3 regions of the Candidatus Clostridium stratigraminis genome follow, and region 3 is predicted to be linked to each of the others. Evidence: predicted binding sites of a transcription regulator. Region 3 holds the regulator's gene; each other region holds the start of a gene.
What was found. Region 3 encodes Rex, which represses fermentation and respiration genes when NADH is low (regulators of the CRP and FNR family bind a similar motif). Its sites were predicted from a motif close to ATTGTTAANNNNTTAACAAT; they were not measured.
Positions count from the first base shown of each region.

Region 1: the regulator Rex is predicted to act here: its motif matches at 5,073-5,092, upstream of ACJDUG_RS06475 (DUF47 domain-containing protein).
Region 2: the regulator Rex is predicted to act here: its motif matches at 7,661-7,680, upstream of adhE (bifunctional acetaldehyde-CoA/alcohol dehydrogenase).

Region 1 is NZ_JBJHZZ010000002.1:452,934-463,257, forward strand. Features, by position in the region: gene ACJDUG_RS06455 (fructose-1,6-bisphosphatase) at 1-1,408, shown strand, start outside; gene ACJDUG_RS06460 (SDR family oxidoreductase) at 1,585-2,412, opposite strand; gene ACJDUG_RS06465 (aminotransferase class I/II-fold pyridoxal phosphate-dependent enzyme) at 2,630-3,817, shown strand; gene ACJDUG_RS06470 (diacylglycerol/lipid kinase family protein) at 4,037-4,924, shown strand; gene ACJDUG_RS06475 (DUF47 domain-containing protein) at 5,128-5,751, shown strand; gene ACJDUG_RS06480 (inorganic phosphate transporter) at 5,744-6,754, shown strand; gene ACJDUG_RS06485 (manganese efflux pump) at 6,888-7,439, shown strand; gene ACJDUG_RS06490 (Fur family transcriptional regulator) at 7,511-7,927, shown strand; gene ACJDUG_RS06495 (metal ABC transporter permease) at 8,135-8,929, opposite strand; gene ACJDUG_RS06500 (metal ABC transporter ATP-binding protein) at 9,026-9,676, opposite strand; gene ACJDUG_RS06505 (DUF6762 family protein) at 9,958-10,324, shown strand, end outside.
Region 2 is NZ_JBJHZZ010000014.1:61,379-71,702, forward strand. Features, by position in the region: gene ACJDUG_RS15010 (CBS domain-containing protein) at 1-408, opposite strand, end outside; gene adhE (bifunctional acetaldehyde-CoA/alcohol dehydrogenase) at 584-3,199, opposite strand; gene ACJDUG_RS15020 (hypothetical protein) at 3,391-4,188, opposite strand; gene ACJDUG_RS15025 (MmcQ/YjbR family DNA-binding protein) at 4,298-4,654, opposite strand; gene ACJDUG_RS15030 (lmo0937 family membrane protein) at 4,671-4,829, opposite strand; gene adhE (bifunctional acetaldehyde-CoA/alcohol dehydrogenase) at 5,055-7,637, opposite strand; gene ACJDUG_RS15040 (hypothetical protein) at 7,892-8,386, opposite strand; gene ACJDUG_RS15045 (hypothetical protein) at 8,529-9,098, shown strand; partial or broken gene ACJDUG_RS15050 (5'-nucleotidase C-terminal domain-containing protein) at 9,504-10,324, opposite strand, start outside.
Region 3 is NZ_JBJHZZ010000002.1:269,231-279,554, reverse strand. Features, by position in the region: gene gltA (NADPH-dependent glutamate synthase) at 1-582, opposite strand, end outside; gene ACJDUG_RS05550 (sulfide/dihydroorotate dehydrogenase-like FAD/NAD-binding protein) at 598-1,476, opposite strand; gene ACJDUG_RS05545 (3-hydroxybutyryl-CoA dehydrogenase) at 1,928-2,773, opposite strand; gene ACJDUG_RS05540 (electron transfer flavoprotein subunit alpha/FixB family protein) at 2,854-3,855, opposite strand; gene ACJDUG_RS05535 (electron transfer flavoprotein subunit beta) at 3,869-4,648, opposite strand; gene ACJDUG_RS05530 (acyl-CoA dehydrogenase) at 4,670-5,809, opposite strand; gene ACJDUG_RS05525 (short-chain-enoyl-CoA hydratase) at 5,907-6,689, opposite strand; gene ACJDUG_RS05520 (redox-sensing transcriptional repressor Rex) at 6,859-7,500, opposite strand; gene ACJDUG_RS05515 (ABC-F family ATP-binding cassette domain-containing protein) at 7,684-9,597, shown strand; gene ACJDUG_RS05510 (hypothetical protein) at 9,714-9,857, shown strand; gene ACJDUG_RS05505 (DUF554 domain-containing protein) at 9,964-10,324, opposite strand, start outside.

The sequences.
Region 1 (10,324 bases), 180 kb from region 3:
ACTTGTAGTTGACAGGCTTCATATAGTTGGAGATATTTTTGACAGAGGCCCAGGAGCAGATATAATAATGGATACTCTTATGGATTATCACTCAGTAGATATCCAATGGGGCAATCATGATATATTATGGATGGGCGCGGCAGCAGGAAGTGATACCTGCATTGCCACAGTTTTAAGGATTTGTGCCAGGTATGCAAATTTAGATACAATTGAAGATGGCTATGGGATTAATCTGCTGCCATTAGCTACCTTTGCTATAGAATTTTACAAAAATGATGATTGTAAAAATTTTATGCCTAAAATTGAAAGCAGTAAAGTATATAGTGAAAAGGATTTAAAACTTATTGCACAAATGCATAAGGCTATAACTATTATTCAATTTAAGCTTGAAGGAGAAATCATAAATAGAAGACCTTATTTTGGGATGAAGGATAGACTTCTATTAAATAAAATTAATTATAGTGAGGGAACTATAGATATAAATGGAAAGATATATAAATTAAATGATATGAATTTTCCGACTATAGATATCAAAGATCCTTATAAATTAGCACCTGAGGAAAGAGAACTAATATGGAAATTAAGGTCATCATTTTTAAATAGTGAAAAGCTGCAAAAGCATATTAGCTTTCTTTTTGCAAAGGGAAGTATGTATTTAAAATATAATTCTAATTTGTTATATCATGGCAGTATACCACTAAATAGAGATGGTACTTTAAAAAAGGTCAATATTGGAGCAAGCGGGAAGCAGTATAGCGGAAAGACTCTTTTAGATAGATTTGAGATACTTGCAAGGGAAGGATATTTTTATAAAAATAACCCTGAAGAAAAATTATATGGAATGGATATTATTTGGTACCTCTGGACTGGCCCAGATTCTCCTCTTTTCGGTAAGAATAAAATGACTACCTTTGAAAGATATTTTATAGACGATAAGGCTGCACATGAGGAAGTAAAGAATTCTTATTACAGGTATAGGGATGATGAGAAAGTATGTAATTTAATATTCGAAGAATTTGGCCTTAATCAGTACTATTCCCATATTATTAATGGTCATGTACCAGTAAAAAGTAAAAATGGAGAAAGTCCAATTAAAGCTAATGGAAAGCTGCTTGTTATAGATGGGGGGTTTTCAAAAGCTTATCAAGGGCAGACAGGTATTGCAGGCTATACCTTAATCTATAACTCCTATGGACTTCTATTAGTATCTCATGAACCCTTCGAATCTACAAATAAGGCTATAGAAGAAGAAAAAGATATTCTTTCTACAACTGTGGTTTTAGAGCAGGAAGTAGAAAGAAAAAGAGTTGGAGACACAGACATAGGTGAAGAATTAAGGCTTCAAATAAAAGACTTAGAGATGCTTCTAGAAGCTTACAGAAAAGGTTTAATCAAGGAACAAAGATAAAAAAATAGCTGCATAAAAAAATGTGGAAAGAGCTTTATACTCTTTCCACATATTTTATATATTTTAGCTAAACTTTCAAATTACTTAGGTTTATAAATTTTTAATATAATTTTAAGACTTTCCTAACCTTAAATTAATAAATAGAATTTAATATTACTATTGTTACAATTATAATATTAATATATTTTACTTACAACAAACTCAACAAACCTTGCTGGAAGAAGTCTTTTTAATAAATAAAGAACTTTATAGGAAAAACCACCTATAATTCTAATTGGAGGATTTTTAGAATCTATTATTTTTAAAGCTGCATCTACCAATAATTTCGGAGAAGGGCCATTTTGCTCATCATGTTCCATAGTCTTTATGGCCTTCATAAATTTTTCTGAATATGCAGAGCTATTTGAAGCTTTTGTATAGAGCCTCTTTGCTGTAAAACCAGTTTTAGTGTCTCCAGGTTCTATCATGGATACTTTTATTCCAAATGGCTTAACCTCAATTCTTAAGGCTTCAGTAAGGGCTTCTATGGCATATTTACTGGCGCTGTACATAGATTGATATGGAATTGAAATAAGTCCCGCAACAGAACTTATATTAATAATTAACCCGCTTCGCTGTTCTCTCATTTTAGGAAGTACAGCTCTACACATTCGATGAACACCAAAGAAATTTGTATTAAACTGATAATATGCTTCTTCTGTAGTTGTATCCTCCACTGACCCTGCAATACCATTACCCGCATTATTTATTAAAATATCAATGGTAATTTCTCGTTCAAGAATGTAATCAATAGCTTTTTCTATTGAATCCTCAGAACATACATCTAGAGAAATCATTTTTAAAAAACCTGTACCTTCTTTAGCTTTTATAATTGATTCATCAGATGCACTACGAGAAGTACCATAGACTTTATAACCTTTTTCCATAAGTGTTAATGCAATAGCTTGTCCTATACCTGATGATGCGCCAGTAACTAAGACAACTTTAGAATTTTGTATAGCCATTTATCTCACCCCTGCTTCTTTAGAGTATCATATTATTTTATATTATACAGTTAAGAAGAGAAGTATGCAATGTTGGATTGTAAAAAATGGAAAAAATTATAAATTATTAGAAAAATATATTTATTTATGAATTTATATGTTAATATATAGATATATAATTTATAACTGGACTTATTATATTTATTTTTTGTTTTAATGAAGGGAGAGAAATTACATAATGTTAGATATTTTCGAAAAATGCTTTAATTATACTGATGCAAAGGATGCAATGAAAGCTGGTATATATCCATATTTTCATGCCCTTGATTCAGGACAGGATACTGAGGTAATAATGAGCGGAAAAAGAGTTATTATGATAGGCTCAAACAATTATTTAGGATTAACCTCTGATCCCAGAGTAAAGAGGGCTGCAATTGAAGCCACTCAGAAATTTGGGGTAGGATGTTCTGGATCTAGGTTTTTAAATGGAACTTTAAATTTACACATAGAACTTGAAAAAAGGCTTGCAAAGTTTGTAAATAAAGAAGAAGCCTTAGTGTTTAGCACAGGTTTCCAGACAAACTTAGGTGTATTATCTGCAATTGCAAGCAGAAATGATTACATATTAAGTGATAAGCAAAATCATGCAAGTATTGTAGATGGCTGTAGACTAAGTTTTGCTAAGATGCTTAAATTTAAGCACAATGATATGGAAGATTTAGAAAGATTACTTAAAAATATCCCTGATAATAATGGAAGACTTATAGTTGTTGATGGTGTATATAGCATGGAAGGAGATATAGCAAATCTTCCTGAAATTGTTAGACTTGCAAAACTATATGGAGCAAGGGTAATGGTAGATGATGCTCATGGATTCGGTGTTCTTGGCGAACATGGCAGAGGTACAGCTGAATATTTTGGGCTGGAAGATGAAGTTGATATTATTATGAGCACTTTTAGTAAATCACTTGCAAGTTTAGGTGGTTTTATTGCTGCTAAATCAGACGTTATACAATATGTTAAACATAATTCAAGACCATTTATTTTTAGTGCTTCTATTCCTCCATCTAATGCAGCGGCGGCAATGGAATCCTTGAATATCCTTGAAAGTGAGCCAGAAAGAATCAAAAGATTATGGGATAATGCTAAATTTATGAAAGAAGGCTTTGAAGCTTTAGGGCTTTCAATAGGAGATACTCAGACCCCTATAATTCCAGTAATAATCGGAGAGGATTTAGAAACTTTCGTAACTACAATTCAGCTTCTTAATGAAGGCGTTTATGTTAATCCTGTTGTTTCACCTGGGGTTGAAAAGGGGCGTGCACTACTTAGAACAAGTTATACCCCAACACATACAAAAGAACAATTAGGAACTGCTCTAAAGGCTTTTGAAAGAGTTATGGGAAATAAAATTAAATCGGCTTAGTATATACTTAAGGAGCTGTTTCATACTTTATATAACACTAATTATGGGAGTTACCCATCAAATAAATATTTAATTAATCTATGCCAGCGTGTGATTAACGCTGGCATATTTTACGCATCATACAATTTTTAACCGATGTGCATTTAATTAAATCTGTACTACATTAATAGGATAGTATAAAATATTAGATATACAACTGATTAGAGAATGAGGTGTTTTATGAATCATCTTTTTATTATAAATCCCATTGCAGGCAAGGGAAAAACACTAAAGCTTATCCCAATAATTGAAAAAGTATTTAAAGCAAGAAAAGAAAAATTCGTCATTGAGATAACAAAATATATAGGACACGCAGCTGAAATTGCAGAAAAATATAGTAGTGAAGAAGATTATAGAATATATTCTGTGGGTGGAGATGGAACATTAAATGAAGTACTAAATGGAATAGTGAATACAAATAGCAGTTTGGCAGTTATACCTAGTGGCACAGGGAATGATTTTATAAAAAGTATTTTCAAGTATAATAATAAAATATCTATGGAAGCTATATTGATCAAAACTATTAATGGAAAAGAAGAAAGAATTGATTTAGGAAAAGTCAATGATAGATATTTTTTAAACATCGCTTCAGTGGGTTTTGATGCAGAAGTTGCTTATAATTCAATTAAGTTTAAGAAACTACCATTTATTAATGGTACTGCAGCTTATATTTTAGGTTTGCTAATTACATTATTTAAATATAAAAATTATGATTTAAACATTAAAATAGATAATACAAGCCTTAAATTAAACTCACTTTTAGTTGCAGTTGCTAATGGAAGATATTATGGCGGAGGAATTAATGTTGCTCCGAAGGCAAATTTAAAGGATGGCTTTTTTGATGTTTGCCTAATAAAAAGGGTTGGAAGATTAAAGATTTTAGGGTTATTCCCAAAAGTAATACAAGGTAACCACGAAACTATTAAAGAAGTAAATTTTAAGAATGGAAAAGCAGTAAATATAATAAGTAAAGAAGACTTAGCATTTAATATTGACGGAGAAATTATAAGAGGTAAAGAAGCTGAGTTTCAAATTATAAAACATGGAGTACAAATAGTTATACCCTAAGGCTTACAATTGTATCAAAATATTATGGATTACTAAATAATATTCTGCAATTTTTTGTCTAATTTTGTATTTTGTTAAGTTTATGTTAAGCAATATTATCTTGTGTTTTATTTGTTTTAAAATTGTGTTATAATCATTTTGGCTTTAAATTGTTAACAAATTATTAAAATAAATGTTTTTAGTGAAAAAGGGAGGACTTTTAAATGTCAAGATTAACTCCACGAGAGGACAAGTTTTACGATTTATTTATTGATTCAGCAAAGACAATTCATGAGGCTTCAGTTATGTTAGTTGATTTAATTAAGAATTATACTAACGTAGAAAATAAAGTTAAAAACATTGAAGAAATGGAACATAAAGGCGATAAACAAGTTCATGACATAATGCAACAGCTTAATAAAACCTTTATAACACCATTTGACAGAGAAGATATTTACGCTATTGCAAAGCAGATGGATGATATTATGGATGCAATTGAAGCAACTGCACATAGGTTTATAATGTTTAACGTTGGAACTATCGAACAAAGTGCTGTAGTTCTTACAGAAATGATTGAAAATCAATGTAGAGAACTTATTAGTTTAATGGAAGAACTAAAAAATATGAAAAAGAGCAAGAAGTTAACTGAAAAAATAATTGAAATCAATAGAATAGAAGACGAAGGGGACAAAATATTTAGAAAAGCTATTACTGCTTTGTTTAATGAACAAATTCCAGCTTTACATGTGATAAAATGGAGAGAAATATTTGACTACATTGAGCAAACTCTAGATGCTTGTGAAGATGTAGCAAATACAGTTGAAGGAGTTGTAATGAAGAATGCTTAGTGGTGTTTTAATTGTAACCATTATAGTAGTTATTTTAGCTTTATGCTTTGACTTCATAAATGGTTTTCATGATACTGCTAATGCTATAGCTACTTCTGTATCAACAAGGGTATTAACTCCTCGAGAAGCTATATTAATGTCTGCAGTATTAAATTTCGTTGGTGCTTTTTTAAGTTCGGAAGTTGCTAAAACAATTGGTTCTGGTATTGTACACCCTGACAAGGTTATTCCAGAGGTTGTTATAGCTGCACTAATTGGAGCTATTATTTGGAATTTAATCACTTGGTATTTTGGAATACCAAGCAGCTCTTCACATGCCTTAATTGGCGGGTTGATTGGATCTGCAGTTGTTTACAATTCTATGTCCTTTAGCGTAATAAATTGGTTTGATCTTTGGGATAAAGTAGTATTATGGTTAATTCTATCACCTATTATTGGATTTATTGCAGGTTACATAATTATGATTGCCCTGCAGTGGATTTTAAGAAAGACAAGACCAGCAACTGTAACAAAAATATTTTCTAAGGCGCAAATATTCTCAGCTGCTGCAATGGCTTTAAATCATGGCATGAATGATGCACAAAAATCAATGGGTATTATTACAATGTCACTTGTTAGTGCTGGATTCTTGACAAAGTTTGATATTCCAATCTGGGTTAAAATAGGTTGTGCTTTGGCAATGGCGTTAGGTACATCAATTGGAGGCTGGAAAATTATTAAGACAATGGGGCAGAATATGGCAAAGCTTGCTCCTGTAAATGGTTTTGCTGCTGAAACTGGTGCTGCAGCCGTTATTTTCACTGCTTCACTAATGAAAGCCCCTGTCAGCACAACACATATAATTTCAACCTCTATAATGGGTGTAGGAGCCTCTAAAAGACTTTCCTCTGTTAAATGGACCGTTGCAAAGAATATCGTATGGGCTTGGATTATTACTATACCTATTACAGCAATATTATCTGGAATAACAATATTTTTATTAAAATCAATTTTTAAAATATAGGCTTAAAAAGGGTGGAAATAAGATTCTACTCTTTTATTTTTTTCTAATTGTCATAAAAACTATTAGACAATTTATATAATTTAAAGTAAAATAATAATATTGCCAATTTAGCATTTATATAGGAGGTACATCAATGAATTTCTATATACTACTATCAATTGCACTGGCGTTATCTTTGGATGCCTTTGGTGTAGCTATATGTATAGGTTTGAATAATCAGGTTAGGCGTAATCATAAATTTGTGTTTGCTGCATCCTTTGCTTTTTTTCAATTCCTATTTTCATTAATTGGGGCATATACAGGTTTTTTATTTAATAAGTACATAGCTTCTGTACCACAACTTATCGGAGGAATTATTATTGCTATAGTTGGATGTATGATGATTAAGGAAGGAATTGAAAGTAAAGGTGAATGCCCGCTCATAAAGCCTAGCATGTATTTTGTACTTGGAATATCTGTTAGTATTGATGCAATGGTTATAGGATTCACTGCATTAAGTAATATCAATAATATATTGGCAATATTAAGCGATACAATTGTAATTGGTTTTGTAACTCTTGTTATGTCATTAGCAGCATTTTTCCTATCTAGATATTTAAAAAAAATAAATGCTGTAGGAAAGTATGCTGATTACCTTGGAGGAGTAATTCTAATTTTATTCGGTATTAAGATGATTTTATTTTAGAAATTTAAGAAACTTATATTTTAGTGTGTTATAATAGTTTTATACTCTTGAAAGCAAGGTGTTGTATATAAATGAAACTTGAAAGTACACTAAAGGATCATGGTATAAAGGTAACGAAATCAAGATTAGCAATTCTTGAAATTTTATTAAACAATGAGAACGCTGCCAGCGTGGATTATATATATGAGTTGTGCTTAAAAAACGGAATAAATATCGACTTATCAACTGTTTATAGAAATATGGAGATTTTAGAAAATAAGCATATTGTTGATAAGATAAATTTAGGCGAAGGCAAATGTAATTATAAGATAAAAAAAGATATACATAAGCACACACTAGAATGCAGTTTATGCCATAAAGAAGTTCAAATTGAATGTCCAATGGTTCAAATTGAAGAGATTATTAAAAGTAAAACAGGTTTTACTTTAATGGAACATGAATTAAAAATTAAAGGAATCTGTGATTCTTGTAAAAATCATCAAGAATAATTAATTTGAAAAATAGCTACAATATGTAAAATATGCTACATGAGCTGATCGCTGCGAAAGAAGCTCTTATCTCAGAATAGCCACAAAGCCAAGTGTTGACCTTAATTCATTTCATTTATACGGACAACACTAAAGTTTTGTGGCTATTCTTTCTCTAAAACAAACGAATAATACTAATGCTTTGGAGTTTATTTTAAACTAGAGAAATTATTTGAATCTTATTCCTTTAATAATTAACACAATAACTAGTATGATAACTGAGGTTAGGGCTATAGTACCTCCTGGAGCACTATTTATGTAATAGGAAGAAACAAGGCCAAGTATAATATCTAAGAAACCAAATAAAATTGAATATAATAGAGTAAATTTAAAGCTTTTCCGAAGCTGCAATGCTGTTGCGACTGGCAGCACAATCATTGAAGATATTACTAAAATACCCATTATACGTATAGATACTGCAATTGTAGCGCCAACTATTAAAGTAAAAAGGTAGTTTATAAGTTTTACGTTTACCCCTGAAGTATAAGCACCTTCTTCATCAAAGGTTATATATAAAAGCTTATAATATAGAAAAATAAATAATACAATTGAAAATATACTTAAAACAGTAATTGTTAACAAGTCTTCCATGGATACTGTAAGAATGCTACCAAACAAATAAGTATTTACATTTGCACCGGCCTTGCCAGTACTTATAAGTATTATGGCAATTCCTAAACTAAAAGTTAAAACTATAGACATAACGAGCTCAGCATATTTTTTATAATATGATCGTAATACCTCAATTAATATACCACATATTGAAGTAAAAATAAAAGCACTTACAAGAGGATTAAAACCAAATATAAGTCCAATAGCAATACCTGCAAAGGACGAATGGGATAAAGTATCTCCCATCATTGAATATCTTCTTAGAACTAAGAATACTCCAACTGTAGGACAAAGAATTGAGATTAAAGCCCCAGCAGACAAAGCATTTTTCATAAAGCTATATTCCAGCATTTTTTCCTCCTTTCAGCCGGAACACGGGGTAATTTAACCCCGTTCGTTCCACTCACAAATTACCCGTTAAAGCCCATTTAGGGCTTTAACCTCCAATTATAAAACAAAGTTGTTTACATAGTCTTTAACATTAAATAGTGTTCCTTCACCTTTTTCCATTCTAAAAATATGAGTTGAATTTTCCATGGCTGCCTTTATATTGTGTTCAACAGATAAAATAGTTATATTTGAATTTCGGTTTAATTCTTTAAGGATCTTGTATATTTCTTTTTGACTTTTTATATCTATACCAGTAGATGGTTCGTCTAAAATAATTAATTTAGGTGAAGTCATTATTGCCCGTGCAATAAATATTTTTTGCTGCTGACCCCCTGACAAATTTCCGATTAATGAGTTTTTATAGGAAAACATATTTACCTTTTTTAAGGATTCATCTATTAACCTTTTGTCACTAATTTTTAAAACCTTTAAATGACAGCGCAGCATTTCTTGTACTGTAATTGGAAATTCTGAATTATAACTTTCCATTCTTTGAGGCACATAGCCTATGGTTTTAGTATTCAATTTTATTTCCCCAGCGTTTGGCTTTAATAGACCTAAAATAAGCTTTAGCAAGGTACTCTTAGCTGAACCATTTTCACCTACTATTGAAACATATTCCCCAGTTCCAATATGTAGCTTAACATTATTAATTAAATATGGTGGGGCAGGGTTATATGAGAAAAACAAATTGTTAATGTATATCATAGACACTCCTTTTTAGAATATATTATATCTGGATTATTACCAAAAACTTTCTATATATATTATAACTAAATGCAAATTATTTGCAACGTATAATTATTAATTTTACTATCTAGAAAATTAATAAAAAATATGTTCAAAGTTATTTTTATTGAATATAGTTTATATATAAAGTAAAATTAAAAAATAGTTAAGACGTAAGAGTTATATATATTTAAATAGATTAAACATATAAGATTGTGTTATTATAATGATAGATATTTTAATGCGAAAGGATGAGCAATTTGGATTTTTCATCATTGGTTTTAATGGAAAGGGATAAAGACACTAATTTTTTAGTTAAGGAATTAGGAAGTTATGAGGTTTCTGAAGGTGCTGAGTATGTTACTAAATTCTTTTACCATGAAGATAAAGTGAATATGTTTTTTGATACCGCGAAAGATGTGGAAGAATGGGAATATACAGCAATATATGATATGTTTAATGAAGAATCATTTATATATGAAGGTTTTAGTATTGAACAAGTAGATGACGAGTATAATCCTACTTGGCTTATAAAATTTAATTTTGATGAAGATCATGCTATAATGCAGGAAATTATTAATAAGGCTTGTAATCTAATTGAGGCAGAAATGTTAAATGCCTTTAAAG
Region 2 (10,324 bases), on a different contig from region 3:
TTGGGTCTTCAAAGCAAAATTATAAAGATAATTTATTATTTCACTTCTTTTAATTATACCTATAAAAACACCTTCATCATCAGTAACTGGAATAAAATTCTGATTTATTGCCAAAGAAACTAGACTCTCCATATCAGCATCTATAGATACTGGCTTGTTAATAACTCTTCTAGGTATTTCAAATACCTTTATAGTGTTTGTTTCCTTAAAGGTTAACTGCGGGTTATTCTTTAGTTCGAAAAGCAAATCCCCCTCCGTTATAGTTCCTACATATCTCCCCTTATCATCAATAATTGGAACTGCAGTATATCTATGATACTCCATTCTCTCCATAACTTGTCTTAAAGTTGAAGTTTCAGTTTCATAGATTACATCACTTTTAGGTGTAAGAAAAAATGCTATATTCATCCTGTACTCATTCTCCTAAACCTTATTTTTTTAATTATTTACATTTATATTATAGCATATGTAATCCGGAGTTTCTTTGAAACCTTATAAAATTTACAAATACTTTAAATAAAATTCAAAATATAGATGGGGCTTTCTCAAAATAAAAAGCACCCCATCTTTAAGAGCATATGATTTATTCTATAGGATTATTATCTTTCCCGTGAGTTCCCTCGAAGGCGTTGATATACATCTGCTTTAATTCACAAATTAGTGGATATCTTGGGTTTGCTCCAGTACATTGGTCGTCAAAGGCTTCTTCCGCCATTATATCCAAGGTAGCATAAAATTTTTGTTCCGAAACACCTGCATCTTTAATAGTTTTAGGAACATTAATCTTTTCTTTTAACTTGTTTATAGCCTTTATTAAATTTTCTATTTTTTCTTCTTCGTTATCTCCGCCAAGCCTTAAAAAATCTGCTATTTGAGCATACCTCCATTTAGCATTAGGATATTTATATTGCGGAAAAGCTGTTTGTTTTCTAGGATTATCAACAGCATTAAATTTTATAACTTCATTTATTAAAAGTGCATTTGCAATCCCATGTGGAACATGATGAATTGCACCTAATTTATGAGCCATAGAATGACATACACCAAGGAAAGCATTTGCAAAGGCCATTCCTGCCATTGTTGCAGCATGAGCCATTTTTTCTCTAGCCTTTACATTACTGCTACCTTCACTATATGCAGCCGGAAGATACTTAAATATAAGTCTCATTGCCTCAAGTGCTAAGCCATTGGTATATTCAGAAGCCAGTACCGATACATAAGCTTCTATTGCGTGTGTCAAAGCATCTATACCTGAAGCAGCAGTTAATCCTTTTGGCATTTTCATCATAAGCTCGGCATCAATTATGGCGATATCAGGCGTTAGTTCATAATCAGCAAGAGGGTATTTAATTCCTGTTTTTTCATCAGTTATAACAGCAAATGGTGTAACCTCAGAGCCTGTTCCAGCAGAAGTAGGAATTGATACCATTAATGCCTTTTCTCCCATGTGAGGGAAGGTATAAACTCTTTTTCTAATATCCATAAATCTCATAGCCAGGTCTTCAAAGCGTACTGCAGGATGTTCATAAAGTACCCACATTATCTTTGCAGCATCCATGGGTGAGCCACCACCAAGAGCAATTATTATATCCGGTTTAAAGCTTTCAATTTCTTTAGCCCCTTTCCTAGCAGTGGCTAAGGTTGGATCGGGTTCAACATCATAAAATATTTTTGCTTCAATTCCGATTTCCTCTAAGGTGTTAATTACTAAGTCAACGTAGCCCAAATCAAATAATACCCTATCTGTAACTATAAATGCTCTCTTTTTGTCCATTTCCTTTAATTCTCTTAAGGCAATTGGTAGGCAGCCAAATTTAAAGTAAATTTTCTCAGGTACTCTAAACCAAAGCATATTTTCTCTCCTTAAGGCTACACTTTTGACGTTTAACAAATGTTTTACACCAACATTTTCTGAAACTGAATTGCCACCCCAGCTTCCGCAGCCAAGAGTTAGGGATGGTGCTAGCTTAAAGTTATAGATATCGCCTATAGCACCTTGAGAAGCCGGCATATTTATTATTGTTCTCCCTGTTTTCATCTTGGCACCGAATTTTTCAATTCTTTCTTTAGATTTAATTTGATCTGTATATAAAACTGAGGTATGGCCGAAGCCGCCAAGTTCAATTAATTTTATAGCTATTTCCATTGCATGGTCGAAATTCTTAGCTCTATACATGCCTAAAATAGGTGATAGTTTTTCATGGGCAAATGCTTCTTTAAAATCTACAGCTTCAACTTCTCCAATTAAAACCTTTGTGCCTTCTAAAACATTAATACCGGCCATTTGGGCTATTTTATAGGCCGATTGTCCTACTATGTCAGAATTTAAGGCCCCATTTTCCTTTAATATAGTTTTTCTTACTCTATTTATTTCATCCTCTTTTAGAATATAAGCCCCTCTTTCTTTGAATTCATTTCTGGCCTTATCATAGATTTCATCTAGGATTATAACAGACTGCTCTGAGGCGCATATAACCCCATTATCGAAAGTCTTAGAAAGTAAAATAGAACTAACTGCCATTTTTATATGAGCAGTTTCATCTATAATAGCAGGCGTATTTCCGGCTCCCACACCTATTGCAGGCCTGCCTGAGGAATATGCAGCCTTTACAAGACCAGGCCCTCCCGTTGCTAAAATAATATCACATTCACTCATTAACATATGTGTCATATCTAATGATGGTTCATCTATCCAGCCTATTATTTCTTCAGGTGCTCCTGCCTTTACAGCAGCTTCTAAAATTATCTTAGCAGCAGCAATTGTTGAATTCTTTGCTCTAGGATGAGGAGAAAAGATAATACCATTTCTTGTTTTTAGTGCAATTAAAGATTTAAAAATTGCAGTTGAGGTAGGATTTGTAGTAGGAATTACTGCTGCAACTACTCCAATAGGTTCAGCAACCTTTTCTATTCCAAAAGACTCATCTCTGTCTATTACTCCACAGGTTTTTTCATCCTTATATTGATTATAAATGTATTCTGCAGCAAAATGATTTTTTATGACTTTATCTTCTACTATACCCATGCCAGTTTCTTTTACTGCTATTTTTGCAAGGTCTATCCTAGCATTGTTAGCAGCCATTGCTGCCTGCCTAAAAATTTCATCAACCTCTTCTTGTGAATATAATGCAAATTTTTTTTGAGCTTCTCTTACCTGTTTTAATTTCATCATTAATTCATCAGCATTAGTAACCTTCATTAAAAACACCTTCTTTGGAATATATTAAAAAATGTATATGAATATTATGTGTTAAAATTATTTTAATATTTCTTTTTAAATAAAAAAAGTGTTGTCTATAAAACTAAAATGTAATAGAGACTTATTAACTAGATATTTTTATAAGCTCGTTTCATTTAATTATTCAGACACACTTTAACTTTTTAATTTTATTATGTACTGCTTGTATAAATATTTAAGGTTCGTTTACCAAAAGCTTTAACAGCTTCATAGTCAGAAGTTATACATACTAATGGTCCAGAAATATATGTAAGTATTGGAATAGCTTTTGCAAGAAAATTTTTTTCTGCTTTGTAATGAATTGCAACTCCTAAATTTTTTAAAACACTTTGAAGAACTGACCCATCATTTTTTAGCAGCTTTTCCTCTATAAACCTATCTCCTTTATCAACTAATTCATAAACTTTTCCATGAATTAAATCCTTTTCACTAATGTCAAAGGAGGTCTTAAGTACTCTATAAATCTCTAAATTATTTGCATCCTTTAATGGTCTTTCAAATAGTATTGATAAATCATAGATTAAAGACAACTGAAAATAAGCTAAGCAAACTATTTCGCCAAAGGTTGAAGCTGCTGCTGAAACAAATCCTAGAAAACCTGCCGAAGAACCCAATATTACTCCTTCAGCAATTCCATAATTAGAATAATAGGCAAGAAGTTTTTTTGCTATTACATTTCTATCCTCAGTTTTATAAGCTTCCATTAAGGTTTCTAAAGAAATATTTTTACTTCTTACTTCAAGGACTTTTTTATATACATTTAAAAACCATATTCCACTTTCTCTATCATGTCTTGATAATCCATGCAAAAGTTCTTTCTTAAGCTTTTTTATCTCCGTCTTCACTCCTGGATTTGCTTTTTTAAATGCTCTATAGACACCTAGTGCTTGAAATTTTGTTAGCTTTTCTTCTTTTTTTATTATACCAATAGTAGTAGATTTTCCCCTCATAGATTACCTCACATCCTTATAATAATATTAACTAAATTCAATCAATATTTCAACAGAATAGTAAAGCGGCGTTTATACTGCCATAAATGTCAATATAAACGCCGCTTTACTATTTAAGGGAAATATTTAGTTTATCTGAGTTTTTTAGTCCCTTGAATACAAGATCATAGGACAAGTCTATAAGTAAGCGGACCTTTTCCTCTTCTATAGAATCATCAAGCTGAATGGTATTCCAATGGAACTTATTTAAATGATATCCAGGTGTAATTGAACTATATTCTCTCCTTAAGTCCTGAGAAAGATATGGCTCACATTTTAAACTTATAGATAAAGGATTACTATTTTTATTAGTTAATGCAAACATCTTTGAACCAACTTTAAAAACCGTAGTTTTATCATCAAAGGGGTAAGTTTCAGCTGCGCCCTTTTTACTTAAGCAATAATTTTTAAACCATTCAAAATCCATTAACTAGGTCACCACCTTATTTTATATTTCTTTTTCTTCCAAAGAAAAGATCATATAAATAAACAAGGGCTGCCACAATCAATAGTAAATGAATAAATCTACCACCCATTCTAAAAATAAAGCCTAAAACCCAGAAAAATACTACTATACCACCAAGCCATCTTAAAAACCCCATTTTTCAAACCTCCATATAAAATATGTTATAGTAATAATTTTACTGAGTTTCTTTAATAAATTCAATTCTTAAATAAGACAAAGTATTATCAATTAGCTTTATATACAGTATCTAATACCACTTATCACGGAGAATCAAATAAACTCTCATTTTTCCTTAGGATTACATGTTATTAGTCTATTTATTTTTAAAACTAAGTCTTACCTTATCCAATTAAACGTAGATTTAATTTTCATAAGCGCTACTATACATTTGCTTTATTTCACTTATTAATGGATATCTTGGATTTGCCCCTGTACACTGGTCATCAAAGGCCTGTTCAGACATTTCATCTAAAGTTATATAGAAATTCTTTTCTGAAACTCCTGCTTCCTTTATAGTTTTTGGCATATTAACCTGTGCCTTTAAGTCTTGTATAGCCTTTATTAATAATTCAACCTTTTCATCTTCTGAATTTCCGCCAAGATTTAAATAATCAGCAATTCTCGCATACCTAAATTTCGCATTTGGATATTTATATTGTGGAAAAGCTGCTTGCTTTCTTGGATTATCTACCGCATTATATTTAATGACTTCGTCAATCATTAAGGCATTAGCTATTCCATGAGGAATATGATGCATTGATCCGAGTTTATGAGCCATTGAATGACAAATTCCTAAAAATCCATTTGCAAAAGCCATTCCTGCCATAGTTGAAGCGTGAGCCATTTTTTCTCTTGCCTTAATGTTTGTAGTACCTTCATTATAAGCGGCTGGTAAATACTTAAATATCAATCTTATTGCTTCAAGTGCTAATCCATTAGTATACTCTGAAGCTAATACTGATACGTAGGCTTCTAAGGCATGTGTAAGAGCATCTATTCCCGAAGCTGCTGTTAGGCCCTTTGGCATCTTCATCATAAGCTCAGTGTCTACTATTGCCATATCAGGAGTTAATTCATAGTCAGCTAATGGGTATTTCACTTCTGTTTTCTCATCAGTTATAACTGCAAAGGGTGTTACTTCTGAACCAGTTCCTGCAGAGGTTGGAATCGCAACCATCATAGCCTTTTCACCCATTTTAGGGAAGGTATAAACTCTCTTACGAATATCCATAAATCTCATTGCCAAATCTTCAAAACGAACTTCTGAATGCTCGTAAAGTACCCACATGATTTTAGCAGCGTCCATAGGTGAACCTCCGCCTAAAGCTATAACTGTATCAGGTTTAAAGCTTGCCATTTCTGCTGCACCCTTTCTTGCAGTTGCAAGTGTAGGATCTGGAGCAACGTCATAAAACACCTTATAGTCAATTCCTATTTCCTCTAGAACTTTTATAACAATATCTATGAAGCCTAAATCATATAATACCTTATCAGTAACTATAAAGGCCTTTTTCTTACCTAAGACTTTAAGTTCTCGTAAAGCAACTGGTAGACAACCAAATTTGAAGTATATTTTTTCTGGAACTCTAAACCAAAGCATATTCTCTCTCCTTAAAGCTACATTTTTAATGTTTAGAAGATGTTTTACTCCTACGTTTTCAGATACTGAGTTTCCACCCCAGCTGCCACAGCCTAGTGTTAAAGATGGAGCAAGTCTAAAGTTGTAAATATCTCCTATAGCACCTTGAGAGGAAGGCATGTTTACTATCGTTCTTCCGGTTTTCATTGCTGCTCCGAACTTTTCAATTCTTTCCTTTGACTTTACTTGGTCTGTATACAATACTGAAGTATGTCCAAATCCGCCTAATTCAACTAACCTTGCTGCCTTTTTAAGGGCTTCATCAAAGCTTTTTACTCTATACATTCCTAGTATTGGTGATAGTTTTTCATGAGAAAAGGCTTCTTCAAGTTCAACAGACTCTACCTCCCCAATTAATACTTTAGTTACTTCTGCTACTTTTACTCCAGCCATTTCAGCTATTTTAAAGGCTGGCTGTCCAACTATTTTTGAATTTAAAGAGCCATTTATTAAAATCGTTTTTCTAACCTTATCTACTTCCTCATCCTTTAAGAAATAAGCTCCTCTTTCCTCAAATTCTTTTCGAACTTCATCATATACTTCATCCATAACAATAACAGTTTGTTCAGAAGCACATATTACACCATTATCAAAGGTTTTTGAAAGAAGAATAGAACTTACAGCCATTTTTATATGAGCTGTTTCATCTATAATTGCAGGAGTGTTTCCTGCTCCAACTCCAATTGCAGGTTTACCTGAGGAATATGCAGCTTTTACCATACCAGGACCACCTGTTGCTAATATTATGTCTGCCTCTGACATTACCATCTGTGAAAGTTCAACTGTAGGCTCATCTATCCATCCTATAATCCCTTCTGGTGCACCAGCTTTTACTGCAGCATCCAACACTATTTTTGCTGCAGCTATAGTTGACATCTTAGCTCTTGGATGTGGAGAAAAGATTATTCCATTTCTTGTTTTTAAAGCAATTAAGGCTTTAAAAATTGCAGTAGAGGTTGGATTTGTTGTAGGAACTATAGCTGCGATTACACCTATTGGTTCTGCAACTTTTGTTAGTCCAAAAGCCTCATCTGTTTCTATAACACCACAGGTTTTTTCATCTTTATACTGATTATATATATATTCAGAAGCAAAGTGATTTTTTATTACCTTATCTTCTACTATTCCCATTCCTGTTTCTTCAACTGCCATTTTAGCTAATTTAATTCTAGCATTATTTGCAGCCATTGCAGCTTGTCTAAATATTTCATCTACCTGATCCTGTGAGTAGGTTGAGAACTTCTTTTGAGCTGCTTTAACCTGTTCCATTTTTTGCATAAGTTCTTCTACGTTTGTTACCATCATAATAATTCCTCCTATAAAACTTAATTGTTAATTATTTAACTATATTTTTATTATAAAGTCTTTAATTTTATAATGCAATAGTTTTTGTTAAATTTTAAACAAAGTATTTTTCAATTTTAACTCCTTATAACATAGTATTATCAGCATTTGTTTGTAAACGATTTTTATATATAGTAATACATTTTCTAAAAAGAATAAGGCAAAATCATAATTTATTGTTTATTATTTAACAATTAAACGATAAAAATACCGCATTAACTTAATGCAGTAGCAATTTTTCTTACATATAATAGTACATCTCCAGGATTATCGTCAACAATCAGATACAGCTTTTCACTTTCAGGAGAAGGATAGTAATAGCTCAAATCGTAGTCGTCTTGGACATAATCAATTACTCCAATAACAGCAGGCTTCCATCCCTTATCGATTAACTTCTCAAATATATTTTCCTTTATTAAAATTTCAACAGACTGAGGCTCATAGCTTTTATTCCATAAAATATTCCAAGCTTCTTCAAAATCAAATTCTATCAAATTATCTAACTCAAGGACCGCAGTTTCTGCGGAATAATGTGCAGTCATTTCACTTATTCTTATTTTTCCAAAACTTTTAATAATATAACTAAATTTGTATTTTCCTTTAATTCTTGTGTAAAGCTTATCCTTCTCCACTGCCTGCCAGCCGCTTTTTACTAGTTGAATATCTGTATAAGCAGAGGTCATCTTTACTTTAAATTCCATTACTTTCATAGTTGCTGCTCCTCATCGTCAATTTAAATCTTATTACTAGGTATATTATATCATATTCTTTTTGCTCTAAATAATAAATTATTAACCAATTTAAAAACTATAGCATAAAATGTACTGTAATCTTTTTTAAAGGAGTCTGAAAATGAGCTATAATTATGAGGATAACGAAATCTTTGATGAAAAAGATGCTGATAATGAGCTAAGCAAAGATAAAGGTCTGCCTGAATATGAAGAATTATACGATCCAGAAGAAGATGTAGCTTCCAATATGGATAGGGGCTATAGTTTTAACTATGATGAAATTGATAATGTTTTTATTCCATTTTACACTTGTCCATATTTTAGACAACAGCAATTCCCAGGTGGAAATAATCCACCCCCAAGGCCACCCGTTGGATCACCTGGAGGTCATCCTGGAATACCACAAGGCGGGCATGGTGGACATCAAGGTATGCCGTCTTCTCCACCACCTGGTTTTATACCTCCAAAACCACATATGCATGGCGGTATTTCTCCACATGCTATAGACCCAGGTGCTATAATGCCATGTAGGTTTAGATTTTCTTATATTTGGTTAAGGAACGGTAATTCCTTCTGGGCTTATATAACCCATGTTGGAAGAACCTCAATAGCAGGCTTTAGATGGAATGGCCGCAGATGGATTTATTTTGGAATGGCTCTAAGAAATATTGAAAGCTTTACCTGCCATTAAGAATAAAGACATGAAGAGATGCTGAGGTAAATATGATCCTTCGCCTGTAGGCGAAATAACAAAGGAATCCTTTAACGCACCCTTGCAGCCTCCACCAAATTATATTCCTGATATATGTAGAGCAAAAGCCCTTGGCATGTGCAGTCCTCCGAAGTCTAATAAAATTCTACCCACAACCTTAACTCCTTGTTTTTTTAAAATCACTTATATATGGCTAAAGGACTATACTGGCGTATGGGTAAAACCTATTAATTTATCTGAAGATTTTTGGATTTGCTGGGTATGGAATTTAAACCTATGGATCTTGACTAAAATACCTATTATAAATATAGAAGCCTTCATATGCAATTAAAAAAGCTGCAGGAATTCCTGCAGCTTTTTAATTTCCTAATTATACTTTATTAATTAAACATTAACCTTCTTCTTTTTTCTGTCATAGAGTATAACAGCTGCTCCTAATGCTGCAATTAATGCACCAAAGTCAACAACCATTGTAAAGTCTACTGGTGATCCAGTTTGAGGAAGCTTATCAGAAGAAATTGCTGTATTATCTATTACAAAGTAATCACTGCAATGATCTGTTGTAAATACTATATACCCATTAGCATCTACAGCTACATCCTTCTGTGCAACTTCATAAGTATTCTTATCTGCAAAGTATCTTAATACATTTACAGTTTTATTAGCCCAATCCTTACCTATAAATACTTTAACATCAGCTTTTCCTGGTAATTTACCTTCATAAGTAAAGGAGAAGGAAGCAATAGCAACATCTTTTCCTACTATAGCCTTAGCTTTAGCAGCTTCTTTAGCCTTAAGATCAGCACTAACTGTCTTTAAGGATAAATCTATGTCCTTTATTAACTCTGGCTTAATATTAAGTCCATTAAAGGTCCAAGTTACTCCATCCTTTTGGAAGGTTATAGTTTTATCCTTGCCAGCTATTGCTGTAAATACATCTTTTGATACTACTGAATTAGATGTTATATCTACTACAGTAGTAGATTTATCAGCTGCTGCTTTTATTGCATCAACTACTTTTGAAGTTTCGTTTGCAATTGGCTTAACTTCAGTTTGTTGAACAACAGCAGTTGTGTAGATCTTCCAGTTATTTGCGTTAGTTGGAGATATAGTTTTATTATCCTCAACATACTTAAACATCATATTTCTTACTTGTCCATCATCTCCAAGAGCCTTAGCTGAATCATAGTAGGTAGCAGCAATAG
Region 3 (10,324 bases):
CTTCTTAACTACATCTTCCTTTGGTAGCCTAAATTCTGGAATACCATATACTAATACTCCGCCTGGTTCGTGGAGAGCTTCAAAAATAGTAACTTCATAGCCTAGCTTAGCTAAGTCCCCTGCACAGCTTAGTCCTGAAGGACCACTTCCTATTACGGCAACCTTTTTTCCTTTTTGACTGCTTGTTTCTGATAAATCTATGTTATTTTCTCTAGACCAATCTGCTACAAATCTTTCAAGTTTTCCTATGGCCACAGGCTCCCCTTTAATTCCTAATATACACTTGCCTTCGCATTGGGTTTCTTGCGGACATACTCTTCCACATACTGCAGGAAGTGAACTTTGTTTTGCAATTACCTTTGCTGCCTTTTCAAATTCGCCTGCCTTAACATATTGTATAAATTCTGGAATTCCTATAGTAACAGGGCATTCAGTAACACATAGCGGATTCTTACAATTTAGACATCTTGATGCCTCCTGCATTGCTTCTTCCTTTGTATATCCCAAACAAACTTCTTCAAAATTTGCTTTTCTTATCTCTGGATCTTGAACTTTTATTGGAGTTCTTTTCATTCTATCCATCGCATTTCCCTCCATCTATTTATTGTCGCAGCCGCAGCAGCCACCGCCGCTGTGACTTTTTCTAAATTCAGACTTTGCCTCTTCTGTTTTATACATAGTTTGTCTTCTCATAGCTTCATCAAAGTCAACTAAATGAGCATCAAATTCCGGGCCATCAACACATGCAAATTTCGTCTCACCGCCTACTGTGACTCTGCAAGCACCGCACATTCCTGTTCCATCAACCATAATTGGATTTAGGCTGACTATGGTATGAATACCTAACTCTTTAGTAAGCTTTGAGACAAATTTCATCATTATCATAGGTCCAATAGCAACAACCATATCATAATGTTTACTTTGATTTAAGACTAAGTCTTTAAGTAAATCTGTAACCATTCCCTTAAAGCCATAGGAGCCATCATCTGTTGCAACATAAACTCTATCTGCAACCTGTTTCATATCCTCTTCTAAAATAAGCAAATCCTTTGTTTTACTTCCCATTATAACATCTGCTTTAATTCCTCTTTCCTTAAGCCATTTAACTTGAGGGTATACAGGAGCTGCACCAACTCCGCCGGCTATAAACATAATTTTCTTTTGTTTTAAGGTTTCAATATCTTCATGAACCATTTCGGAAGGCTGGCCAAGGGGCCCAACAAAGTCACTAAAGCTCTCTCCGATTTCGTATTCAGCCATTTCTTTTGTTGAGGTTCCCATGCTTTGAAATACTATAGTAACTGTTCCTTTTTCCGAGTCATAATCACAAATGGTAAGTGGAACTCTCTCGCCCTTTTCATCCATCTTAACTATTACAAATTGTCCGGGTTTTGCTGCCTTTGCTACTCGAGGTGCTTCAACATCCATTAAATATATATTGGGTACTAAAAGTCTTTTTCCTGCTATCTTGTACATAAGATCCTCCTTATATTCCTTTATATTTATTAAGTCCTTAATGATTTATTTGTCTTATTGTGTCTATTGAAAACGTTTTTTGTCAGATTAGTATAAGCAGCAGTTATATTATATAATAAAATTTTTAATTTTAAAACATAAAATTAATGTTGGAAAATACCGGTTATAGTTGTTTTATTGATTAATCAGTCAGTTTTTGTTATATTATCATTATAGCATACTATTTTATTAATGTATTAATAATTTATAAATAAACAGAAGCTGCTTACGAGCTGCAGCCAGTAGGTTTATGCTGCACAGTTTAATATTTCTTAGTAAAAGAATAGCCACAAAACCAAGTATTGTTCCTTTGATAGGAAAACACTTGGTTTTGTGGCTATTTCGAGCTTGTAACTTCTTGCAACCATCAGCTCATATAACATAATATATTTAGCTTTTTCTTATTACAAATTTATTTATAATTAAAGAAGCCCTTGCCTGTTTTTCTTCCTAGATATCCAGCTCTTACATATTTTTTAAGCAAGGTATGTGGTCTATATTTAGGATCTCCTGTTTCATTATATAATACATCCATGATTGCAAGTACAATATCATTTCCAATAAAGTCTGAAAGTGTTAGTGGTCCCATTGGATGATTTGCACCAAGCGTCATTGCCTTATCAATATCCTCTGCAGAAGCGGTTCCTTCTGCCAGAACTCCTATTGCCTCATTTAGCATAGGTACTAAAATTCTATTTACTACAAAACCAGGAGCTTCTTTTACCTCCACAGGGTCTTTTCCAATTGCTATCGAAAGCTCTTTGACTGTATTAAAGGTCTCATCAGAGGTTGCAATGCCCTTTATCACCTCTACAAGCTTCATAACTGGAGCTGGATTAAAAAAGTGCATGCCTATGAATCTGTCTGGTCTGTTAGTTGCTGATGCTATTTCTGTAATAGAAAGTGAAGATGTATTTGTAGCAAAAATAGTTTCAGCCCTGCAGAGCATATCTAGTTCTTTAAATATATTTTTCTTTATTTCCATATTTTCTATAGCTGCCTCAATTATTAGGTCGCAATCTTCAGCAGCCTCTAAAGCTGTTGTGCCAGATACTTTGCAAAGAATATCCTCCATAGCCTCAACAGTAAGTTTACCCTTGTCTACCAGCTTTGAAAGGTTTTTCTTGATTCCAAGAAGCCCTCTGTCAACAAACTCATCTTTTATATCTCTAATAGTCACCTCATAACCTTTAGCAGCAAAAGCCTGAGCAATGCCTGCCCCCATAGTGCCTGCTCCTAATACAAATATTTTTTCCATAGTAACCCCCTAAAAAAATTTATATTAACTATTTTATTAAGTTGATATCAGTCTCAATACATTGTTAATTATAATTGTCTTTAGCGAAGCTGCTTTATTTGTTCTGTAAGTTCTGGAATTATCTTAGCATAGTCTCCTACAATGGCTAAATCTGCTACCTTCATAAGTGGTGCTTCAGCATCCTTATTGATAGCTATAATATAATCACTTTCCTGCATTCCAGCCAAATGTTGGATTGCACCCGATATACCACAGGCAATATATACATTGGGCCTAACAGTCTTGCCTGTCTGCCCTACTTGATAGTTCTTATCCATCCAGCCATTTTCTACTGCCGCACGGGAAGCTCCTACTGTACCGCCTAGGGCATCTGCCAGTTCCTTTAAAATTACGAAATTTTCCTTGCAGCCTATTCCCCTTCCCCCTGAAACAATAAAGTTTGCTTCACTTATGTCTACTGCATCCTTTGCTGTTTTAACAATTTTCTCAACAACAGTCTTAATATCCTCTTGTTCTAATTCTACATTAACAACTTCAATATCGCCACTATTATTTTCTGACTTTTGTAACTTTTCAAACACTCCAGGTCTCACTGTTGCCATCTGTGGCCTATGGTCAACACATTCAATGGTAGCCATTAAATTGCCCCCAAAGGCTGGCCTCGTCATCATAAGGTTTTTAGTGTCTCTATCTATATCAAGTCCTGTACAGTCTGCTGTAAGCCCTGTGCTAAGTCTAGCTGCAGCCCTGGGTCCCAAATCTCTTCCAATATAAGAAGCCCCTATTAATAATATCTCAGGCTTTTTAAGCTGAACTAAATCGCACAAAACCTTTGTATAACCGTCCGTTGTATAATTTTCAAGTAGTGGATGCTCTATAATCAAAACTTTATGTGCCCCATAAGCTGTTAGCTCTTTTCCTAAAGCCTTCACTTCATTACCAATAAGAACAGCAGTTAATTCAGTATCTAACTTTTCAGCAATTTCATGGCCCTTTCCTAAAAGCTCTAATGAAACCTTTTGAAGGATGCCGCCTCTCTGCTCTGCAAATACCCATACACCTTTATAATTAGTCTTATCCACCTTTTTCCCCCCCTTATATAAAGTGTTTTTCCTTAAGCTTTGCTATTGCTACACTTGCAGCTTCCTTAGGAGGCATATTTATTACCTCTCCTTTACCCTTAGCCTCTTTTGTCATTGACTTTCTAACTTTTGTAGGCGAACCTAAAAGTCCAAGCATTGATTTATCTAAATCAATATCATTTGCGTTCCATAACTTAATTTCTTTTTTAAAGGCCTCATAAATGTACTTAATATTCATATATCTAGGAACATTTAATTCTTTAATTGCTGTTAGCAGAACTGGTGTCTTTACCTTAATAATTTCATAGCCATCTTCTAAAGCTCTTCTAACTTTTAGCTTAGCACCTTCAAATTCCACCTTTTCAACATAAGTAACTTGAGGCAGCTTTAAATGCTCAGCTATTTCAGGACCTACTTGAGCTGTATCCCCGTCAATGGCCTGCCTTCCAGCAAATACAATATCGTAGGGAAGTTTTTTAATTGCTTCAGCTAATGCTCTGGAAGTAGCTAAGGTATCAGCACCTGCAAAGGCCCTGTCAGTGATTAATATTGCCTCATCTGCCCCCATAGCAAGGGCTTCTCTTAAAGCATTTTCAGCTTGAGGAGGTCCCATGGAAATAACAGTAATATTAGCATTATATCTTTCTTTTAATACTAAGGCCTCTTCTAGTGCATTTTTATCATCTGGATTTATAATAGAAGGCACACCTTCTCTTATAAGTGTTCCAGTAATCGGATCTATCTTAACTTCATTTGTATCCGGTACTTGTTTAATGCATACAATAATATTCATAATAAACCCCCATTTCTACAGTTAACGAAGCGCACTTCCTGCAATAACCATCTTCTGAACCTGTGATGTTCCTTCGTATATCTCAGTTATTTTGGCATCTCTCAGCATTCTTTCCACTGGATAATCCTTTGTATAGCCATAACCTCCAAAAATTTGAACAACCTTTGTAGTAACATCCATGGCCGTTTCTGAAGCAAACAGCTTTGCTCTTGCAGCCTCCACAGAATATGGAATACCATTATCCTTATTTAAAGCAGCCTTATAAACAAGAAGTCTGGCCGCTTCTATTTTTACATCTAACTCAGCAATCATCCACTGAAGTCCTTGAAAAGCACTTATGCTTTTCCCAAATTGTTTTCTTTCCTTCATATATTTTAAAGCTTCCTCATAAGCTCCTTCTGCAATTCCAAGTGCTTGTGCAGCTATACCAATTCTTCCGCCATCTAAAGTTTTCATGGCAATGCCAAAGCCCTTACCTTCTTGCCCAACTAGATTTTCTTTTGGTACGATACAATCTTCAAAAATAAGTTCAGTAGTTGAAGAAGCTCTTATTCCAAGTTTATTTTCTCTTTTCCCTATTGAAAAACCTTTATAGCCTTTTTCAATTATAAAGGCTGATATTCCCTTTACCCCTTTGCTTTTATCTGTCATTGCAAAAATCACAAAAGTATCTGCAGCTCCTCCATTTGTTATGAAAATCTTAGAACCATTTATTACATAATGATCTCCTTCCAGGATAGCTGTAGTTTGCTGACCTGCAGCGTCTGTACCAGCATTTGGCTCAGTAAGCCCAAAGGCACCTAGCTTCTCCCCTTTAGCAAGAGGTATTAAATATTTCTCCTTTTGCATAGCATTTCCAAACTGATGAATTAAGCCTGCACAAAGGGAAGTATGAGCTGAAAGTATAACCCCTGTTGATCCGCAAACCTTGGATAATTCTTCTACAGCAATTATATAAGAAAGATTGTCTCCGCCAGCTCCGCCGTATTCTACTGGAAAAGGTATTCCCATCATATTAAACCTTGCCATCTTTTTTACATTTTCAATTGGGAACCTTTCGGTTTCATCTATTTCGGCAGCAATTGGTTTAACTTCATTTTCTGCAAATTCCTTAACCATTTGTCTGACAAATTCCTGCTCTCTTGTAAATGTAAAATCCATAAATTTCCCCCCACTTTATACAATTCTATGCTTTAAGACGAGTTATAAAAATTTCCTTTAAAAAATTAATACTCAACTTCATTTTTCCTGTAGATTATTAGCTATTAGAAAACTTCTTGCTTCTATTTTCTAAAAATGCTTCCATTCCTTCTTTTTGGTCATTTGTTGAAAAACACTCACTAAAAACCTCTGCCTCATACATTATTGCTGTATCTATGTCCACCTGCATGCCCCTGTTGATTGCTGACTTGCATAGTTTTACAGCTATTGGCGCATTTGCAGCTATTGAAATTGCAAGATTTTTTGCCTCTTCCATAAGCCTTTCTGGCTCTATGAGCTTGTTAACAAGACCTATTCTATAAGCCTCATTTGAATCTATGACCCTTCCTGTGTACAATAATTCCTTGGCTGTTCCCATCCCAACCAGTCTAGATAATCTCTGGGTTCCGCCAAAGCCTGGTGTTATACCTAGTCCCACTTCCGGCTGACCAAATTTTGCCTTTGTAGAAGCAATTCTTATATCACAAGCCATAGCAAGTTCACAGCCACCTCCTAAGGTGAAACCGTTTAACGCTGCTATAACAGGCTTTTCCATGTTCTCTATCTTCCTAAAAATCTTATTGCCGAGCATACTGAACTTTCTTCCTTGTATTACATTTAAGTCCTTCATCTCCATAATATCTGCTCCAGCAACAAAAGCTTTTTCTCCAGCTCCTGTTATTAATACTACATAAATGTCCTCATCCTTAAGTATCTCGTCTATAGTTTGATCTAGCTCAAAAAGCGTTTCTGAATTTAATGCATTTAATGCCTTAGGTCTATTAATAGTCACAATAGCAATATGATTTTCCTTTTCAAAAATAATATTATTCACCCATATCCCCCCGTATTTTAAATATAAACTTCACTATGTTAAAATATTAACAAAAGTGTATAAAAATAATTGAAGCATCAGCTCCAATTATTATTATACACTTTTTATTTTTATCTTTCAATTAAATGTGTATATTATTTTTAATATTTGTAAGAGTTCAATTTTTCTGATAAGTTTACTCTTCGTTTCTATCCTTTAATAAATAAGAAAGAGTAAGCAAGCTTTCACTTAAATGTACATTTTCAACTACAACATCCTCAGGAATTTCTAAATCAGTAGGTGCAAAATTCCAAATAGCTTTAACTCCATTTTTAACTAAGGCATCACAAACCTTTTGTGCACTATTTTTGGGAACACATATTATTCCAATATCAACTTTATTTTTGTGCAAGAATTCTGGCAGATTATCAACATCTTTAATTTCAACATCTCTTATACTTAGTCCAACCATCTTAGGGTTTGCATCAAATATACCAAGTAGAGAAAAACCTAACCTATCAAATCTAGTATAATTTGCAATGGCCTGACCTATATTACCAGCACCGATAATTATTGTGTTGTAATCTTTTGTAAGCCCTAAAATTGAACGTATTTCATTGCTTAAATCTTTTACATTATAACCATAACCCTGCTGACCAAAATCACCAAAGCAATTTAAGTCTTGCCTAATTTGAGAAGCAGTAAAGCCTATTTTTTCACTAAGCTCTTTTGATGAAATTCTATCAATATCATTTTCTAATAATTCTTGTAAATATCTATGATATTTAGGAAGCCTTTTTATAACAGCCATTGATATATTATTTTTCTTTTTATCCATTGCTTTCCTCACATCCATTAAGTTATTTTTAATATATACCTTATAGTATTACCTAATTTTTTTTTACTGTCAATATTTTTGTTAATAAGTAATAAAAGAATAGTAAAGCTTATGCCTCTTTTAAATATCTCTATAACATAGTACAATATACACTAATGGATGAAAAAATTTGGAGTGATAAAAGTGATAGTTTTAAGTTGTAAGGAAATAAATAAGAGCTATGGTATTGAAGTTATATTAAATTCAATTACTTTTAATATAAACGAAGGTGAGAAAGTTGGTTTAATAGGTGCTAATGGTGCTGGAAAATCAACACTTTTCAAAATTCTAACAGGTCAGCTGGAACAAGATAAAGGTGATTTATTTATTGAAAAAAATAAGAGGATTGGCTACTTATCTCAGCACTTAGCCTTAGAAAGTACTAATTCTATTTATGATGAGCTTTTAACAGTATTTAATGAACTTATTGAAATGGAAAATAGAATAAAGGAATTAACTGAAAAATTAAATGAACCCTATGACAGCTCAAGGAAGGATTATCATGAAAAAATTATTCATGAATACTCCTCCTTAACAGATCTTTATAATAACAGAGGCGGTTTTACCTATCAGGCAGATATTAATAGGGTTTTAAAAGGCCTCGGTTTTAATGAAGAGGATTTTAATAAAAATATCAATATCTTAAGCGGCGGTCAAAAAACAATGGTTGCACTTTCTAAACTGTTATTAACTAACCCAGATATTCTTTTGCTAGATGAACCTACAAATCATCTTGATTTAGATGCCATTGAATGGCTTGAAGAATATTTAAAGAATTATAAAGGTACAGTTATTTTAATTTCCCATGATAGGTTTTTCTTAGATTCTATTACTAATAAGACTATTGAACTAATTAACGGACGTGTAAACAGCTATAATGGAAATTATACTGCTTTTGTAGAACTTAAAAAGAAAAATTATGAAGTTCAGCTTAAGGCCTATAATATTCAGCAAGCTGAAATTAAAAGACAGGAAGAAATAATTGAACGCTACCGTTCCTTTAATAGAGAGAAAAGTATTAAGGCTGCTGAAAGCAGAGAAAAGGCACTTGATAAGATTGTAAGAATCGAGGCACCTGATAAGGATAAAAAAGCTGCTAAAATTTCCTTTGAAACCCAAATAAAATCTGGTAATGATGTTCTGCATATTGAAAATTTAAGTAAAGCCTTTGGTGAAAAGCTTTTGTTTAAAAACTTGGATTTGGATATTAAAAGAGGAGAAAGAACAGCATTAATCGGAGAAAATGGGAGAGGAAAAACCACCTTATTTAGAATTATTATGGATAACCTTGAAAAAGATGCAGGTGTTAAGGTTCTCGGCAAAAATGTTTTTATTGGCTACTATGATCAGGAGCAGTCTAATTTGCATTCAGAGAAAAGTGTTATAGATGAAGTTTGGGATGATTTCCCTAATATGACTACTACAGAGCTTAGAAATGCTTTGGCAGCATTTTTATTCACAGGTGATGATGTATTTAAGAACATTGATACACTTAGCGGTGGGGAAAAATGTAGAATAAATCTATTAAAACTAATGCTTTCTAAATCTAATTTCTTACTTTTAGACGAACCTACAAATCATTTGGATATACCATCTAGAGAAGCTTTAGAGGAATCCATTCTAAATTATGATGGTACAGTGCTGGTTATTTCACATGACAGATATTTTTTAAATAAGGTAATTAATAAAATTTATGAACTTAAAGAAGATGGAGTTAAAGAATATCTAGGTAATTATAGCTACTATATAGAAAAAAAGAAAAATCCTTTAAGATTTGAAGAAGAAATAGCAGCCCAGGGAAAAACTAAAACTCAAATTCAAGAAGAAAGAAAGAAAAAAAGAGAAATAGAAAAGCAGGAAAAAGAAAAACTTTTAAAAGTTAAAAATATCGAAGCGGAAATCAGCAGTAATGAAAAAAAGCTAGCAGAATTACAAAACCTGCTATGTCTTAAGGAAACTTATTCAAATCCTGAGAAAAGTGAAGAGGTAAATAAAGAAATTGCCGCTGCAAACAGTATTTTAGAACAGTTATATCTAGATTGGGAACAACTTATATAATGCATGAAAACTAAAATTGAGGCTTCCTGTTTAATAAATTAATCTTTCTCATAGTTTAAATATGAAAAATAATCACATACTATAACTGCAGGCATTATAAGGATGGTGATTAAGCTATGGGAAGAAAAGAAAATGAGCATCAGGAGCCTTCATCTGGTCCTAACAGTTGTAAATATCATTCAAGAAGTGCAGCCTATAAACAAAATAATAAGGCTCAAGAAGAAAATACTAAGGAAAAGTTCAAAAATAATAGTAAGTAAAAAATTAAAGAAGGATTCTTCCTTCTTTAATTTTTATTACTTAGATATTGAAAAACCCCATGTTTTTTATTAAAACATGAGGTTCTTTATATATTTATAGTAATATCTAAAAAATTAAAAAATAAATTATAGGAATAAATACTGCAGGAAGAAAGTTTGCAACCTTTATTTTTGTAAGTCCAAGCATGTTAAAGCCAAGTCCCATTATGAGCACACTTCCCACTGCAGAAATTTCAGTTATTATAGCTGTCTGTGTCAAAATACCTTGTAAATAGGAAGCTCCAATTGTAATAATTCCTTGGTATAAAAAGACTGGAATTGCAGATAAAGCTACTCCTATTCCTAAAGTTGAAGTAAACATTATTGCTGAAATACCGTCTAGCACAGACTTTGTAAAGAGTATACTATTATCCCCCTTTAAACCGCTGTTTAAGGAACCTACAATGGCCATAGCTCCAACGCAATAA